One region of the Streptomyces sp. NPDC052299 genome, then DNA from elsewhere that is predicted to be linked to it. Evidence: predicted binding sites of a transcription regulator. Region 1 holds the regulator's gene; each other region holds the start of a gene.
The links. The regulator HrcA, encoded in region 1, represses chaperone genes, less so after heat shock. The targets are predictions, from matches to a motif close to TTNGCACTCNGNNNNNCNGAGTGCNAA.

Region 1 (5,135 bases):
CCCGCGCCCCGGGCACCGCCACCGACCCGGAGGCCGTACGCGTGGGCCGCACCGGACCCCCGGCCGACGGGCGCACCAGCGTGACGACCCGGCCCTCCAGCAGGAAACCGCGCGGCGCCATCGGGAAGACCCGGTGCTTGCCGAACCGGTCCTCCAGGGTCACCGTCGGCCCCTCGGCGGTCTTCTCGCACCGGACGACCGCGCCGCAGAAACCGGTGACGGCCTCCTCCACGACCAGATCGGTCTCGGCGGGCACCTCCGGCGCGGGGGCGGACTTCTTCCACGGCGGGGTCAGATCGGGCTGGTAGCTGCGCATCGCACGACGATAAGCGGGGAAGGCCCACGACACGCCGAGCCGGGTGGCCCTCCGGCCGTCCGTCTTCCCGGCCGGGACGCGGTCGAACCCCGGCAGCCCCCGCGACGCGCTACGACGCCCCGAACCGCCGCGCCAGCGCCTCCCGCTGCGCCCGGACGAACGCCGCGTCCACCACCGCCCCGTGCCCCGGCACGTACAGCGCGTCGTCCCCGCCGAGCTCCAGCAGCCGGTCCAGCGCGGCCGGCCAGCGCGCCGGGCCGGCGTCCGGGCCCGCCTGCGGCTCGCCGGACTCCTCGACCAGGTCGCCGCAGAACACCAGCGCCGGGGAGCCCGGGACCAGCACCGCCAGGTCGTGGCCGCTGTGCGCCGCGCCCACGTTCACCAGGACCGCCTCCCGTCCGCCGCCCAGGTCCACCGTCAGCTCGCCGCGCACCTCGTGGCGCGGAGCCACCAGCACGTCGGCGGACTCGGCCGCGTCCGCCTCGGGCAGTCCCTGGGCCACCGCGTCCGCGTACAGCTCGGCGGCCCCCCGCCGCAGCAGCTCCGCCGTGCCCTCGGCGCCGTACACCCGTGCCCCGGCGAAGGCGGCCGTGCCCAGCACATGGTCGAAATGGGGGTGGGTCAGTGCGATGTGCGTCACCCTCCGGCCGAGCAGCGCCTCGGCCTGGAGACGCAGTTCCACCCCCTCGCGCAGTGACGCACCGGTGTCGCAGAGCAGCACTCCGTCCGCACCGGCCACCAGCAGGGCCGTCGCGTCCCAGACCGGAAGGCGCCGACGGCCGGTTCCGTGACCCAGCCGCTCCCATCCGAAGTCTTCCCAAGAGACATCCATGCGGCGACGCTATCGGCAGCGACCTGCGCGGTCGGGCGGCACGGCGGCCGGTCGGCCTTGCTAGGGCACCACCCCGTCGCCGTACACTGGCCGGGGATCGCTGGCACTCGTACGCACCGAGTGCCAGGAGGAATCCCGGGAACGGCCCGGGAGCCACCGACGTGGACAGCTGGAGGTGTGCGCGCGATGCTCAGCGAACGCAGACTCGAAGTGCTGCGCGCGATCGTCCAGGACTACGTCGGGACCGAGGAGCCCGTCGGCTCCAAGGCGCTCACGGAGCGGCACAAGCTGGGGGTCTCCCCGGCGACCGTCCGCAACGACATGGCGGTGCTGGAGGAGGAGGGCTTCATCGCCCAGCCGCACACCAGCGCCGGGCGCATCCCGACGGACAAGGGCTACCGGCTCTTCGTGGACAAGCTGGCGGGCGTCAAGCCCCTCTCCTCGCCCGAGCGCCGCGCCATTCAGAACTTCCTCGACGGCGCGGTCGACCTGGACGACGTGGTGGGCCGCACCGTACGGCTGCTCGCGCAGCTGACCCGGCAGGTCGCCGTCGTGCAGTACCCCTCGCTGACCCGTTCGACGGTGCGGCACGTGGAGCTGCTGTCCCTGGCCCCGGCGCGGCTGATGCTCGTGCTGATCACGGACACCGGCCGGGTCGAACAGCGGCTGGTGGACTGCCCGGCACCGTTCGGCGAGACCTCGCTCGCCGATCTGCGGGCCCGGCTCAACAGCCGGGTGGTGGGGCGCCGGTTCGCCGATGTCCCGCAGCTGGTGCAGGACCTGCCGGAATCCTTCGAGAGCGAGGACCGGGGAACCGTGTCCACCGTCCTCTCGATCCTGCTCGAAACGCTCGTCGAGGAGACGGAGGAGCGGCTGATGATCGGCGGCACCTCCAACCTCACCCGCTTCGGACACGACTTCCCTGTGATGATCCGGCCGGTGCTCGAAGCACTGGAGGAGCAGGTCGTGCTGCTGAAGCTGCTCGGCGAGGCCAAGGACTCGGGCATGACCGTACGCATCGGGCACGAGAACGCCCACGAGGGGCTCAACTCCACGTCCGTCGTCGCGGTCGGCTACGGTTCGGGCGACGAGGCAGTCGCCAAACTCGGCGTGGTCGGACCGACCCGCATGGACTACCCCGGAACGATGGGAGCGGTACGCGCAGTGGCACGTTACGTCGGACAGATCCTGGCGGAGTCGTAAGTGGCCACGGACTACTACGCCGTACTCGGCGTGCGCCGCGACGCTTCCCAGGACGAGATCAAGAAGGCATTCCGGAGGCTCGCCCGCGAGCTGCACCCGGACGTCAACCCCGATCCGAAGACCCAGGAGCGGTTCAAGGAGATCAACGCCGCTTACGAGGTCCTGTCGGACGCGCAGAAGAAGCAGGTCTACGACCTCGGCGGGGACCCGCTCTCGCAGTCCGGCGGCGCCGGTGCGGGCGGTTTCGGCCAGGGCGGCTTCGGCAACTTCTCCGACATCATGGACGCGTTCTTCGGTACGTCGTCGCAGCGCGGGCCCCGCTCGCGCACCCGGCGCGGCCAGGACGCCATGATCCGGCTGGAGATCGACCTCACCGAGGCGGCCTTCGGCACCACCAAGGACATCCAGGTCGACACCGCCGTCGTCTGCACCACGTGCAGCGGCGAGGGCGCGGCCCCCGGCACCTCGGCGCAGACCTGCGACATGTGCCGCGGCCGCGGTGAGGTCTCCCAGGTCACCCGGTCCTTCCTCGGCCAGGTCATGACCTCGCGGCCCTGCCCCCAGTGCCAGGGCTTCGGTACGGTGGTGCCGACCCCGTGCCCGGAGTGCGCCGGTGACGGCCGCATCCGCTCGCGGCGCACGCTGACCGTGAAGATCCCCGCGGGCGTCGACAACGGCACCCGCATCCAGCTCGCGGGCGAGGGCGAGGTCGGCCCCGGCGGCGGCCCCGCCGGGGACCTCTACGTCGAGATCCACGAGCTGCCGCACGCGGTGTTCCAGCGCCGCGGCGACGACCTGCACTGCACGGTCACGATCCCCATGACGGCGGCGGCCCTCGGCACCAAGGTGCCGCTGGAGACGCTGGACGGCCTCGAAGAGGTCGACATCCGGCCGGGCACCCAGTCCGGCCAGTCCGTCCCGCTGCACGGGCGCGGCATCACCCACCTGCGGGGCGGCGGGCGCGGCGACCTCATCGTGCACGTCGAGGTGACCACCCCGGTCAAGCTCGACCCCGAGCAGGAACGCCTCCTGCGCGAACTGGCCAAGCTGCGCGGCGAGGAGCGGCCCACCGGCCAGTTCCAGCCGGGCCAGCAGGGCCTGTTCTCCCGCCTGAAGGACGCCTTCAACGGCCGCTGACGGCTTGCCCGCGCGGTCCGGACCCGGAGCCCGGGTCCGTACCGCGCGCGGCCCGGCCCTGTCGCGGGGCGGGCATCACGGGACAGGAAGGACATGACACGATGCGGTCATGCCCTCCGCGCTGACCGCTCTCTGCCGTCATCCCCTCGTGCAGGCCCCCATGGCCGGCGGTCCGTCCTGCCCGCAGCTCGCCGCCGCCGTCTCCGAGGCGGGCGCACTCGGCTTCCTGGCCGCGGGCTACAAGACGGCGGACGCCCTGCGCGACGAGATCCGGCAGGTGCGCGCCCTGACCGGGCAGCCCTTCGGCGTCAACCTCTTCATGCCCCAGTGCGAACCGGCGGACCCGGCCGCGCTGGAGGACTACCGCCGTCGGCTCGCGGGCGAGGCCACCGGTTACGAGACCGCCCTCGGCGACCCGGACGTCCCCGGCGACGACGGCTACGAGGACAAGCTCGCCGTCCTCCTCGACGCCCCGGTCCCGGTCGTCTCCTTCACCTTCGGCTGCCCCTCGCGCGACACGCTCGACGCCTTCGCGGCGGCCGGTACGTACACCGTCGTCACGGTCACCTCGCCGGAGGAGGCCCAGGCCGCCGAGTGGGCCGGGGCCGACGCCGTCTGCGCCCAGGGCACCGAGGCGGGCGGCCACCGCTCCACGTTCCACGACGACCCGGCGACCGAGGACGGCGGGACCGGGCTGCTGAGCCTGGTCGCCCAGGTCCGCGAGACCGTGCAGATACCGGTCGTCGCCGCCGGCGGCCTGATGCGCGGCGCCCAGATCGCCGCCGTCCTCGCGGCGGGCGCCGACGCCGCCCAGCTCGGGACCGCATTCCTGGCCTGCCCGGAGTCCGGCGCCCACGTCCTGCACAAACAGGCCCTGACCAACCCGCTGTTCGTCCGGACCACCCTGACCAGGGCGTTCTCCGGGCGCCCGGCCCGCGGCCTGGTCAACCGCTTCGTGCGCGAGCACGGACCGTACGCCCCCGCCGCCTACCCCCAGGTCCACCACATGACCTCCGTGCTGCGCAAGGCCGCCGCCCGCGTCGGGGACGCCCAGGGCATGGCGCTGTGGGCCGGGCAGGGCCACCGCATGGCCCGCGAGCTGCCCGCCGGCCGGCTGGTCCGGCTGCTCGCCGAGGAACTGGACGCCGCACGGACGGCAGTGAGCACAAGGAGCGCACAGTGACGGCACCCGTCTTCGTCGTCGGACACCTGCCGGACGCCCCCGAGTTCGTCCTCGACGGGCCCGAGGGGCGCCATGCCGTCTCCGTGAAGCGCCTGCGCGCCGGCGAGGAGGTCGTCCTCACGGACGGGCGCGGCCGGTGGGCCCAGGGCGTCGTGCGCGCCGCCGAGGGCAAGGACCGGCTGGTCGTCGGCGATCTGGCCCAGGTCCACGAGGAGCCGCGCCCCGCGCTGCGGATCACCGTCGTCCAGGCCCTGCCCAAGGGGGACCGGGGCGAGGTCGCCGTGGAGACGATGACGGAGACCGGGGTCGACGCGGTCGTCCCGTGGCAGGCGGCGCGCTGCATCACCCAGTGGAAGGGCGATCGCGGCCTCAAGTCCCTGGCCAAATGGCGCGCCACGGCCCGGGAGGCCGGCAAGCAGTCGCGCCGGGTGCTGTTTCCGGACGTGGCGGACCTGGCCACCACC
Region 2 (5,135 bases), on a different contig from region 1:
ACTAAGTACGAGAATACTGGATGCTTGGATGGACCGCGGAGGGGACCCGGTTGAGAGAGGCTGAGCACGTGACCCGCACCGAAGGTGCCGGAGGCATCGATCCGCGCGATCTCTGGCGGGAGCAGGACCGGCCCCGACGCGGACGCAGACCCGCCTTCAGCCGCGAGGCGATCACGGCCGCCGCCGTCGCCGTCGCGGACGCCGAGGGAATCGACGCGGTCACCATGCGGCGGGTCGCCGCCGAGGTGGGCGCCGGGGTCATGTCGCTGTACAGCTACGCCCCCGACAAGGAGACGCTGCTCGACCTGATGATCGACCACGTCTCCGGCGAGCTGCCCACGTCAGGCCCGCTCACCGGCGACTGGCGCGCCGATCTCAAGACCATCGGCCGCCACCAGCGCGCGAACATGCTCCGCCACCCCTGGCTGCCCGCCGCCGTGCAGGCCCGCCGCACCCTGGGCCCCCGCACCCTCGCCTTCGTGGAGCACGCCCTGGCCGCCCTGCGGCCCATCGGGCTCGACGGGGCGGCCCGGCTGGAGATCTTCGCCCAGCTCACGTCCTTCGTGGCGGCCCACGTGGCCTACGAGGTCGGCCAGGCCCGGGCGGCCCGCGAGCCCGGCCGGGCCGCCGCCGAGGCGCTGTATCTGGCCGAGGTCGCGGCGGACGGCCATCACCCGGAGCTCGCGGACGCGCTGGCGACGGCCGGGCGGCCGGTCACCCCGGACGCCATGTTCGACCGCTTCCTCACCCGCCTCGTGGACGGCCTCGACGCGGGCTGAGCCCGTGCGCGTACGCACAACGACACCGGCCCCCGGGGACGAATCCCCGGGGGCCGGTGCCCTGGTACTGCTGGAACTGCCGATCCGTCAGGATCAGAAGTCCATGTCACCGCCCGGCATGCCGCCCGGAGCGGCCGCCGCGGCCTTCTCCGGCTTGTCGGCGATGACGGCCTCGGTGGTGAGGAACAGCGCGGCGATGGACGCGGCGTTCTGCAGGGCGGAGCGCGTGACCTTCGCCGGGTCGAGGATGCCCTCGGCGATCATGTCGACGTACTCGCCGGTCGCGGCGTTCAGGCCGTGACCGATCGGCAGGTTGCGCACCTTCTCGACGACGACGCCGCCCTCGAGACCACCGTTGACGGCGATCTGCTTGAGCGGGGCCTCCAGGGCGAGCTTCACGGCGTTGGCGCCGGTCGCCTCGTCACCCGAGAGCTCCAGCTTCTCGAAGACGGCCGAGGCCTGGAGCAGAGCCACGCCACCACCGGCGACGATGCCCTCCTCGACGGCGGCCTTGGCGTTGCGCACCGCGTCCTCGATGCGGTGCTTGCGCTCCTTGAGCTCGACCTCGGTGGCGGCACCGGCCTTGATGACGGCCACGCCGCCGGCCAGCTTCGCCAGGCGCTCCTGGAGCTTCTCGCGGTCGTAGTCCGAGTCGGAGTTCTCGATCTCGGCACGGATCTGGTTGACGCGGCCCTGGACCTGGTCGCTGTCACCGGCGCCGTCGACGATCGTCGTCTCGTCCTTGGTGATGACGACCTTGCGGGCGCGGCCGAGCAGGTCGAGACCGGCGTTCTCCAGCTTGAGGCCGACCTCCTCGGAGATGACGGTGCCGCCCGTGAGGATGGCGATGTCACCGAGCATGGCCTTGCGGCGGTCGCCGAAGCCCGGGGCCTTGACGGCGACGGACTTGAAGGTGCCGCGGATCTTGTTGACGACCAGGGTCGACAGGGCCTCGCCCTCGACGTCCTCGGCGATGATCAGCAGCGGCTTGCCGGACTGCATGACCTTCTCCAGCAGCGGAAGGAGGTCCTTCACGTTGCTGACCTTGGAGTTGACGATCAGGATGTACGGGTCGTCCAGGGACGACTCCATGCGCTCCATGTCGGTGGCGAAGTACGCCGAGATGTAGCCCTTGTCGAAGCGCATGCCCTCGGTGAGCTCCAGCTCCAGACCGAAGGTCTGGGACTCCTCGACGGTGATGACGCCTTCCTTGCCGACCTTGTCCATGGCCTCGGCGATGAGCTCGCCGATCTGGGTGTCGGCGGCGGAGATGGAGGCGGTCGAAGCGATCTGCTCCTTGGTCTCCACGTCCTTGGCCTGCTCCAGGAGGGCGGCGGAGACGGCCTCGACGGCCTTCTCGATGCCCCGCTTGAGAGCCATCGGGTTCGCACCCGCGGCCACGTTGCGCAGGCCCTCGCGGACGAGCGCCTGGGCGAGAACGGTGGCGGTGGTCGTACCGTCGCCGGCGACGTCGTCCGTCTTCTTGGCGACCTCCTTGACCAGCTCCGCACCGATCTTCTCGTACGGGTCCTCCAGCTCGATCTCCTTGGCGATGGACACACCATCGTTGGTGATCGTGGGGGCGCCCCACTTCTTCTCGAGGACGACGTTGCGACCCTTGGGGCCAAGGGTGACCTTGACGGCGTCGGCGAGCTGGTTCATGCCGCGCTCGAGACCGCGCCGGGCCTCCTCGTCGAACGCGATGATCTTGGCCATGTGAAGTGGTCCTCCCGGACAGGGGTGGATTGCTCCGGACCGAGTGGCGCCCGCGACGGACGGCCTGCGTGCCCTGCGGTTCCTTCCCCGCCTGGCGTGCGGGCCTCACCGGCCCGGTCCAAATTCTGTCACTCTCACCTGGAGAGTGCTAAGCCAATGATTAGCACTCGACCCCCTCGAGTGCAAGCGCCTCATGCCGGAGTGTGGACAACCTCCGGACGCCCCCGGGCGGCCCCCGGACACGACGAAGGGCCCGTACCCCCTGGGTACGGGCCCTTCGTGCGTGCGTGGCGTCGCGGCCGACGTGCCGTGCCGGGCTCAGCCGACGGCGAGCTTGACCATGTCCGCCTGCGGCCCCTTCTGGCCCTGCGAGATTTCGAACTCGACCCGCTGACCTTCTTCGAGGGTGCGGTACCCGTCCATCTGGATCGCGCTGTAGTGGACGAATACATCCGCACCACCGTCGACCGCGATGAAGCCGTACCCCTTCTCCGCGTTGAACCACTTGACGGTGCCCTGAGCCATGCCTAACTCCCCTGTAACGTGTGTGCGCCGAAGCGCGTCGACCGCGGCTGAATGTATCTGCCCAACTGCCCTGTGCGACAGGTCAATCGGACGACAATTCTGCGCAGCACCGATCGCCCGAATATGAGGAATTCATGAGCTTGCGGGGCAAGTCGGGCCCGGCAAAGGTGACTTAAGGCGCAAGAGGTTCAGGCACATTGGCTGCTTCTGATCGTGGCGCGGCGCATTCTCGTATGCGAGGGGCACGGGCAGCGAAGGGGACTTCCCACACTCTACCCCGTTCAACCATGCAGAATTGCCCCCTCCGTTTCTCTCACGGAGGGGGCAATTGCGGTGACGCCACGGAGCCTTGGGCTCAGCAGCCGCCGGCCACGGCGGGGATGATCGAGATGCCGGCGCCGTCCGGGGTGGCCGCGTCGAGGCCGCCTTCAAAGCGCACGTCGTCGTCGTTGACGTACACGTTGACGAAGCGGCGCAGCTTGCCCTGGTCGTCGAGCACGCGGGCGGCGATGCCCGGGTGGTCCTTCTCCAGCGAGGCGATGACCTCGGAGAGGGTCGCGCCCTCGGCCGGGACCTCGGCCTGGCCGCCGGTGTAGGTGCGGAGGATGGTGGGAATGCGGACCTTGACGCTCATGGCGGTGCCTTCCTGAAGTCTCGGGTGGTCAGCTGGTGGCGAGTCCGGCGGCGCGGAAGGCGTCCAGGCTCGGGCGGATCGTGGCGGTCGCCTGCGAGGTGTCGGCCACCGCGTCCAGCGTCTTGAGGCCGTCCCCCGTGTTCAGGACGACGGTGGTGAGCGCCGGGTCGAGCAGGCCGGCCTCGATCAGCTTCTTCGTCACGCCGACCGTCACCCCGCCCGCCGTCTCGGCGAAGATGCCCTCGGTGCGGGCCAGCAGCTTGATCGCGTCCACGACCTGCTCGTCGTCGACGTCCTCGACGGCGCCGCCGGTGCGGCGGGCGATGTCCAGGACGTACGGGCCGTCGGCCGGGTTGCCGATCGCGAGGGACTTGGCGATCGTGTTCGGCTTCTGCGGGCGGACCACGTCGTGGCCGGCCTTGAAGGCGGTGGACACCGGGGAGCAGCCCTCGGCCTGGGCGCCGAAGATCTTGTACGGCTTGTCCTCGACCAGGCCGAGCTTGATCAGCTCCTGGAGGCCCTTGTCGATCTTCGTGAGCTGCGAGCCGGACGCGATCGGGATGACGATCTGGTCGGGCAGCTGCCAGCCGAGCTGCTCGCAGATCTCGTACGCGAGCGTCTTGGAGCCCTCGCCGTAGTACGGGCGCAGGTTCACGTTGACGAAGCCCCAGCCCTCGCCGAGCGGGTCGCCGATGAGCTCGGAGCAGAAGCGGTTGACGTCGTCGTAGTTGCCCTCGATGCCGACCAGCTCACCGCCGTACACCGCGGCCATGACGACCTTGCCCTGCTCCAGGTCGTGCGGGATGAACACGCAGGACCGCAGGCCCGCGCGGGACGCGGCGGCGCCGACCGCACCGGCGAGGTTGCCGGTCGAGGAGCAGGAGAGCGTGGTGAAGCCGAAGGCGCGGGCGGCCTCGACGGCGATGGCGACGACACGGTCCTTGAAGGAGTGCGTCGGGTTGCCGGAGTCGTCCTTGACGTACAGGCCGCCGGTCACACCCAGCTCGCGGGCGAGGTTGTCGGCCTTGACCAGCTTGGTGAAGCCGGGGTTGAGATTGGGCTTGTCGGCCACGTCGGCGGGCACCGGCAGCAGCGGCGCGTAACGCCAGATGTTGTTCGGGCCGGCCTCGATGCGCTTCTTCAGCTCGTCGGGGGAGCCGCTCGGCAGGTCGTACGCCACTTCGAGCGGCCCGAAACAGGACGCACAGGCGAAAATGGGACCGAGCGCGAACCGTTCACCGCACTCGCGGCAGGAAAGGGCCGCGGCGGGACCGAGGTCCACGGAAGATTCGGTGCTTGCTGCGACGGTTTCAACAGCCATGATGGCGAGGCCCTTTCTCCTCATCTTCCTCACGGCGCGTTTCGCCGCGAGACGGAATTGGCACCTTCCCCACCTGACCTCGCGGTCGGCAGGAGGGTTGCCGGGACTTCAACGGGCCGTTCCCTCTGTCCCTCTGGATGAGCGCTGTGGCGACGGATCA
Region 3 (5,135 bases), on a different contig from region 1:
GGCGGCCCGCCTGGGCGTCGAGCCGGTCGCCCTGGACGAGCTGTGCGCCCGCGCCGACGTCGTCTCCGTGCACGCCCCCCAGCTCCCCGAGACCCACCACATGATCGGCGCCCGCCAGCTGGCGCTGATGCGGACCGGCTCGACGCTGATCAACACGGCCCGGGGCTCCCTGCTCGACGAGGCGGCCCTGCTGCGGGAACTGGTCCCGGGCCGCCTGCACGCCGTACTCGACGTGACGGACCCCGAACTGCCTCCCGCCGACTCCCCGTTGTACGACCTGCCGAACGTCCTCCTGACCCCGCACGTGGCCGGCTCCCTCGGCAACGAGCTGCACCGCATGACCGACCACGCCCTGGACGAGCTGGAACGGTACGCGCAGGGCCGGCCGTTCGCGGACCCGGTGCATCCGTCGGCGCTGGACCGGTCGGCCTGAAATCCAGCCCCTCCGGCGCTTGAGGAGCGGGGGTCCGGGGGCAGCGCCCCCGCGCAAACAGAGAGGCCCGGCCCCACATGGGGACCGGGCCTTCCGCTTGCGCGGAGCGCTACGCGTCAGTGCGAGTGACCGTGGCCGTGGCCCGCGGCCTCCGGCTCCTCCTCGGCCGGCTTCTCGACGACCAGGGTCTCGGTCGTGAGCAGCAGCGACGCGATGGACGCGGCGTTCTCCAGGGCGGAGCGGGTGACCTTGACCGGGTCGATGACGCCGGCCTTCACCAGGTCGCCGTACTCGCCGGTCGCGGCGTTGAAGCCCTGGCCCTTGTCGAGCTCGGAGACCTTCGAGGTGATGACGTAGCCCTCGAGGCCGGCGTTCTCGGCGATCCAGCGCAGCGGCTCGACGGCGGCGCGGCGGACGACCGCGACACCGGTGGCCTCGTCGCCGGTCTTGCCGAGGTTGCCCTCGAGGACCTTGACGGCGTGGACGATGGCGGAGCCACCACCGGAGACGATGCCCTCCTCGACCGCGGCGCGGGTCGCGGAGATGGCGTCCTCCAGACGGTGCTTCTTCTCCTTGAGCTCGACCTCGGTGGCGGCACCGACGCGGATCACGCAGACCCCGCCGGCCAGCTTCGCCAGGCGCTCCTGAAGCTTCTCGCGGTCCCAGTCGGAGTCCGTGGCCTCGATCTCGGCCTTGATCTGGTTGACGCGGCCGGCGACCTCGTCGGACTTGCCGCCACCGTCGACGATGGTGGTGTCGTCCTTGGTGACGGTCACGCGGCGGGCGGTGCCCAGCACGTCCAGACCGGCCTGGTCGAGCTTGAGGCCGACCTCCTCGGCGATGACGGTCGCACCGGTGAGGGTGGCGATGTCGCCGAGCATGGCCTTGCGGCGGTCACCGAAGCCCGGCGCCTTGACGGCGACGGCGTTGAACGTGCCGCGGATCTTGTTGACGACCAGGGTCGACAGGGCCTCGCCCTCGACGTCCTCGGCGATGATCAGCAGCGGCTTGGAGCCACCGGCCTGGATGACCTTCTCGAGGAGCGGCAGCAGCTCCTGGATCGAGCCGATCTTGCCCTGGTGGATCAGGATGTACGGGTCGTCGAGGACGGCCTCCATGCGCTCCTGGTCGGTCACCATGTACGGGGACAGGTAGCCCTTGTCGAAGGCCATGCCCTCGGTGAAGTCGAGGTCCAGGCCGAAGGTGTTGGACTCCTCGACGGTGATGACACCGTCCTTGCCGACCTTGTCCATCGCGTCCGCGATGAGCTCGCCGACCTGCGGGTCCTGCGCGGAGAGCGCGGCGACGGCGGCGATGTCGGACTTGTCGTCGATCGGGCGGGCGGTCGCGAGGAGCTCCTCGGACACGGCCTTGACCGCGGCGTCGATGCCCTTCTTCAGGGCGGCCGGGGAGGCGCCGGCGGCGACGTTGCGCAGCCCCTCGCGGACGAGCGCCTGGGCGAGGACGGTGGCGGTGGTGGTGCCGTCACCCGCGACGTCGTTGGTCTTGGTGGCGACCTCCTTCACCAGCTGGGCACCGAGGTTCTCGTACGGGTCGTCCAGCTCGACCTCGCGCGCGATGGTGACACCGTCGTTGGTGATGGTGGGGGCACCGAACTTCTTGTCGATGACGACGTTGCGGCCCTTGGGGCCGATCGTCACCTTGACCGTGTCGGCAAGCTTGTTGACGCCGCGCTCAAGGGCGCGACGGGCGTCCTCGTCGAACTTCAGGATCTTCGCCATGGAGCTGAACTGTTCCTCTCAAAACAAAGAACTGCGCCCCTGCCGCCCGGCTGGTTAGTTCGCAGGGGGCCAGGGGCGCAGAACAGAAGCAAACGTGGGTGAATTACTTCTCGATGATCGCGAGGACGTCGCGCGCCGAGAGGACGAGGTACTCCTCGCCGTTGTACTTCACCTCGGTGCCGCCGTACTTGCTGTACAGCACGACATCGCCGGTCTTGACGTCGAGCGGCAGGCGCTCGCCGTTCTCGAAGCGGCCCGGGCCCACGGCCAGGACGACGCCCTCCTGGGGCTTCTCCTTGGCGGTGTCCGGGATAACCAGGCCGGAGGCCGTGGTCTGCTCGGCGTCGAGCGGCTGGACCACGATGCGGTCCTCGAGCGGCTTGATCGCAACCTTGGAGCTGGCGGTCGACACGATCCGGTCTCCCCCTTCGGAGATCTCACGGGGTTTAACAGTCTTTGGGGTGGCGACCAGGTGAGCCCGTCGTCGCGGGTGCCGGACCTGCCGGTCGCACAGTACTGCTGGCACTCTCCAGTGGGGAGTGCCAGCACTGAGACTATGACCGTGATTAGCACTCGGTCAAGCGGAGTGCCAATTCACGCCCCTCGTGGCGTACCCGGGGGCCGTACGGCTGCGGCCGGGCAACGTTCCGGACACCGTAGGGACAACGCCGGGGCCGCCCGGACCGTTCCGGTGGACGGTGGGGGCATGCGCATACGAACCTCCGGCCGCCCGGCCCCCTCGCGCCCCGGCCCGGTGCTGACCGGCTGCCTCGACGCGGTGCTCGGCCTGCTGCTCATCGCGCTGGAGGCGGTGGTCAGCGGGGTCCTCTTCTATGCGTACACGGGCTCCGACCCCCGGCCGCCGAACCCGGACATGGCGGAGGCCGGACCGCCCGGGACGGACTGGTCCGGCACTCTCGTCCTGGCGGCCATCACGGCGGTGGCCTGCCTGATCGGCGTGGTGCTGCTGCGCCACGGGCTGCCGATCGCGGGGGTCGTCCAGCTGACCGGCGCGTGCCTGCTGCTGGTCCTCACGCTGACGGCCTGGCACAGCGCCCGCGAGGACGCGCACCGGGAGCCCGGGGCCGCCCGCGCGTACGCCGCCTCCTATACGTAGTCCTCCAGGCGGGCGACGGAGTAGCCCTGGTCCGTGATGACCTTCATGACGGAGCGGATCAGGTCGGGCATGCTCCCCTTCCAGTCCGCCTTGCCGCGGAAGTGCGTGAGGATGATGTCGCCGGGGTGCAGCTTCCGGTCCTCCTCGCGCCACTCCATGTGGTCGGGGAACGCCTCCGCCTCCCACAGCGGCACGGCGGTGATGCCGCAGGACTTGGCGACCTTCAGCGTGTCGGTGTTGTAGTTGCCGTACGGCGGCCGGAAGAGCCGGGGCCGCTTGCCGAACTGCTCCTGCAGGATGTCCTGCTGGTCGCAGATCTCGCGCTTCTGCTCGTCGTGGGAGAGGCCCGGCAGGTAGCGGTGGTTGAGCGTGTGGTTGCCGAGCACGGTCCCGCGCGACTGGGCGTCCTTGAAGTACGTGTAGTCGTCGCGCACCAGATAGTCGGTGAGGAAGGCGCTGTACGGGATGTTCAGCTCCGACATCATCTTCAGCAGCTCGGGGTCCTTGTCGTCCCCGTCGTCCATGGTCAGGAAGACGACCTTGTCCGTGGTGGGGACCCGGGTGAAGACCGGCGGCAGCGAGTCGTCCTGGCCGGAGACCTCGAAGCCCTTGCGGGTCGTGATGTGCGGCTTCTTCGCGGGCGGCACGGGCGCCGCGAGCGGCGTGCTCGCCAGGCCCCACTTCTTGGCGGCGACCGCACGGGCCGCCTGGGCCAGCTTCGCCCGCTCCGCCTGCGCCGCGCGGGTGCCGAGCGCCCCGGCCGCCGGTTCCGCCTGCGGGCCCGCCTGACCGGCCTGGCCGGCCTGGAGCTTCGCGCTCCGGGCGGCGGTGTCCGTGTCGCCCCCGGCCGCGCAGCCGGACGCGGCGGCGGCGACCAGGAGCGCGGCGAGAACCGCGTAACCCGGTCTGCGCCGCAGGCGGTCCCGCCCTCGCCGCCGCACGCCCGTCACTGCACCCGTTTCACGCCCATTCATGGCCAATTTGTCCTTTTGTCGTACTGGCTGCATGGCGCCGGATCCTGCCAGTACGTGACGGGGCATCGGCTCCGACACCGCCGCCGGGCGCGCGCGGTCCCCCGGCTGGCTCACACCGGGGCGGCCGAAAGGCCTTCAGCGGTGGGCGCCGCCGCCCTGCGCGACCGGCGGGGGCGGTGCGCTCGCCCCGGCCAGCGTCCGCACGATCCAGCGCCGGTGCCAGAACGCCTTGAAGACGCCGACGAGCCCGACGAGCCAGGCCAGCAGCCCGAGCCCCATGATCAGCGCCATCAGCCCGTACGTGTCCTCGCCCCGGACCGCCCCCGCGGGCACGACGACGCAGAGGTAGAGGCCCAGCGCGCCGAGCGCGAAGGAGGGCAGCAGCCACCCCAGCGTCGTGCCGGGGAGCCGGAGTCCGGCGTCGCGGGCGGGGTCGCGGTCCAGCTCGCCCCACTGCGTGAGCAGCCGGCGCAGCGCCACGTCCCGGCGCAGTCCGGACACGAGCAGGATCACCGCCGGGATCAGGGCGGCGGCGCCCATCGCGAGCAGCACCACGCCCAGGATCGCGCTGATGAAGTCGTACGACTCCTCGAAGGTGATGATCGCCGTCCCGATGAACGACCAGCCGATCGCGCCGAGCGCCCCCCACAGCCACAGCATCCCGAGCCGGCCCGGTCCGGTGTGCGCCTTGACCAGCACGCCGAGCAGGAAGGACCGGTCGGCGAGCAGCGCGTCCCGGTCGGGCCAGGAACGTATCTCCACGGGCGGCGGGGGCGGCGGCAGCACGAAGCGGGGCGACATGGGGCCGACCCTATCGAGCACCCCTGGCCCCAATTGCCGGGCGGGGATCAGGCGTTGCGGATGGCCTC

Region 2: a site for HrcA is predicted at 2,656-2,682, ahead of groL (chaperonin GroEL). Genes of this name have one in related genera too.
Region 3: a site for HrcA is predicted at 2,742-2,768, ahead of groES (co-chaperone GroES). Genes of this name have one in related genera too.

What each region holds. Positions count from the first base shown of each region.
Region 1 is NZ_JBFAUP010000005.1:319,840-324,974, reverse strand. It holds gene AB0L33_RS11380 (DUF3097 domain-containing protein) at 1-316, opposite strand, end outside; gene AB0L33_RS11375 (MBL fold metallo-hydrolase) at 426-1,148, opposite strand; gene hrcA (heat-inducible transcriptional repressor HrcA) at 1,335-2,351, shown strand; gene dnaJ (molecular chaperone DnaJ) at 2,352-3,488, shown strand; gene AB0L33_RS11360 (nitronate monooxygenase) at 3,598-4,671, shown strand; gene AB0L33_RS11355 (16S rRNA (uracil(1498)-N(3))-methyltransferase) at 4,668-5,135, shown strand, end outside.
Region 2 is NZ_JBFAUP010000004.1:297,903-303,037, forward strand. It holds gene AB0L33_RS09165 (TetR/AcrR family transcriptional regulator) at 69-779, shown strand; gene groL (chaperonin GroEL) at 873-2,495, opposite strand; gene AB0L33_RS09175 (cold-shock protein) at 2,814-3,020, opposite strand; gene AB0L33_RS09180 (MoaD/ThiS family protein) at 3,376-3,654, opposite strand; gene thrC (threonine synthase) at 3,683-4,975, opposite strand; SAM riboswitch class I at 4,993-5,119, opposite strand.
Region 3 is NZ_JBFAUP010000003.1:352,992-358,126, forward strand. It holds gene AB0L33_RS07115 (hydroxyacid dehydrogenase) at 1-433, shown strand, start outside; gene groL (chaperonin GroEL) at 550-2,175, opposite strand; gene groES (co-chaperone GroES) at 2,279-2,587, opposite strand; gene AB0L33_RS07130 (DUF6234 family protein) at 2,882-3,292, shown strand; gene AB0L33_RS07135 (polysaccharide deacetylase family protein) at 3,283-4,299, opposite strand; gene AB0L33_RS07140 (hypothetical protein) at 4,402-5,067, opposite strand; gene AB0L33_RS07145 (VOC family protein) at 5,115-5,135, opposite strand, start outside.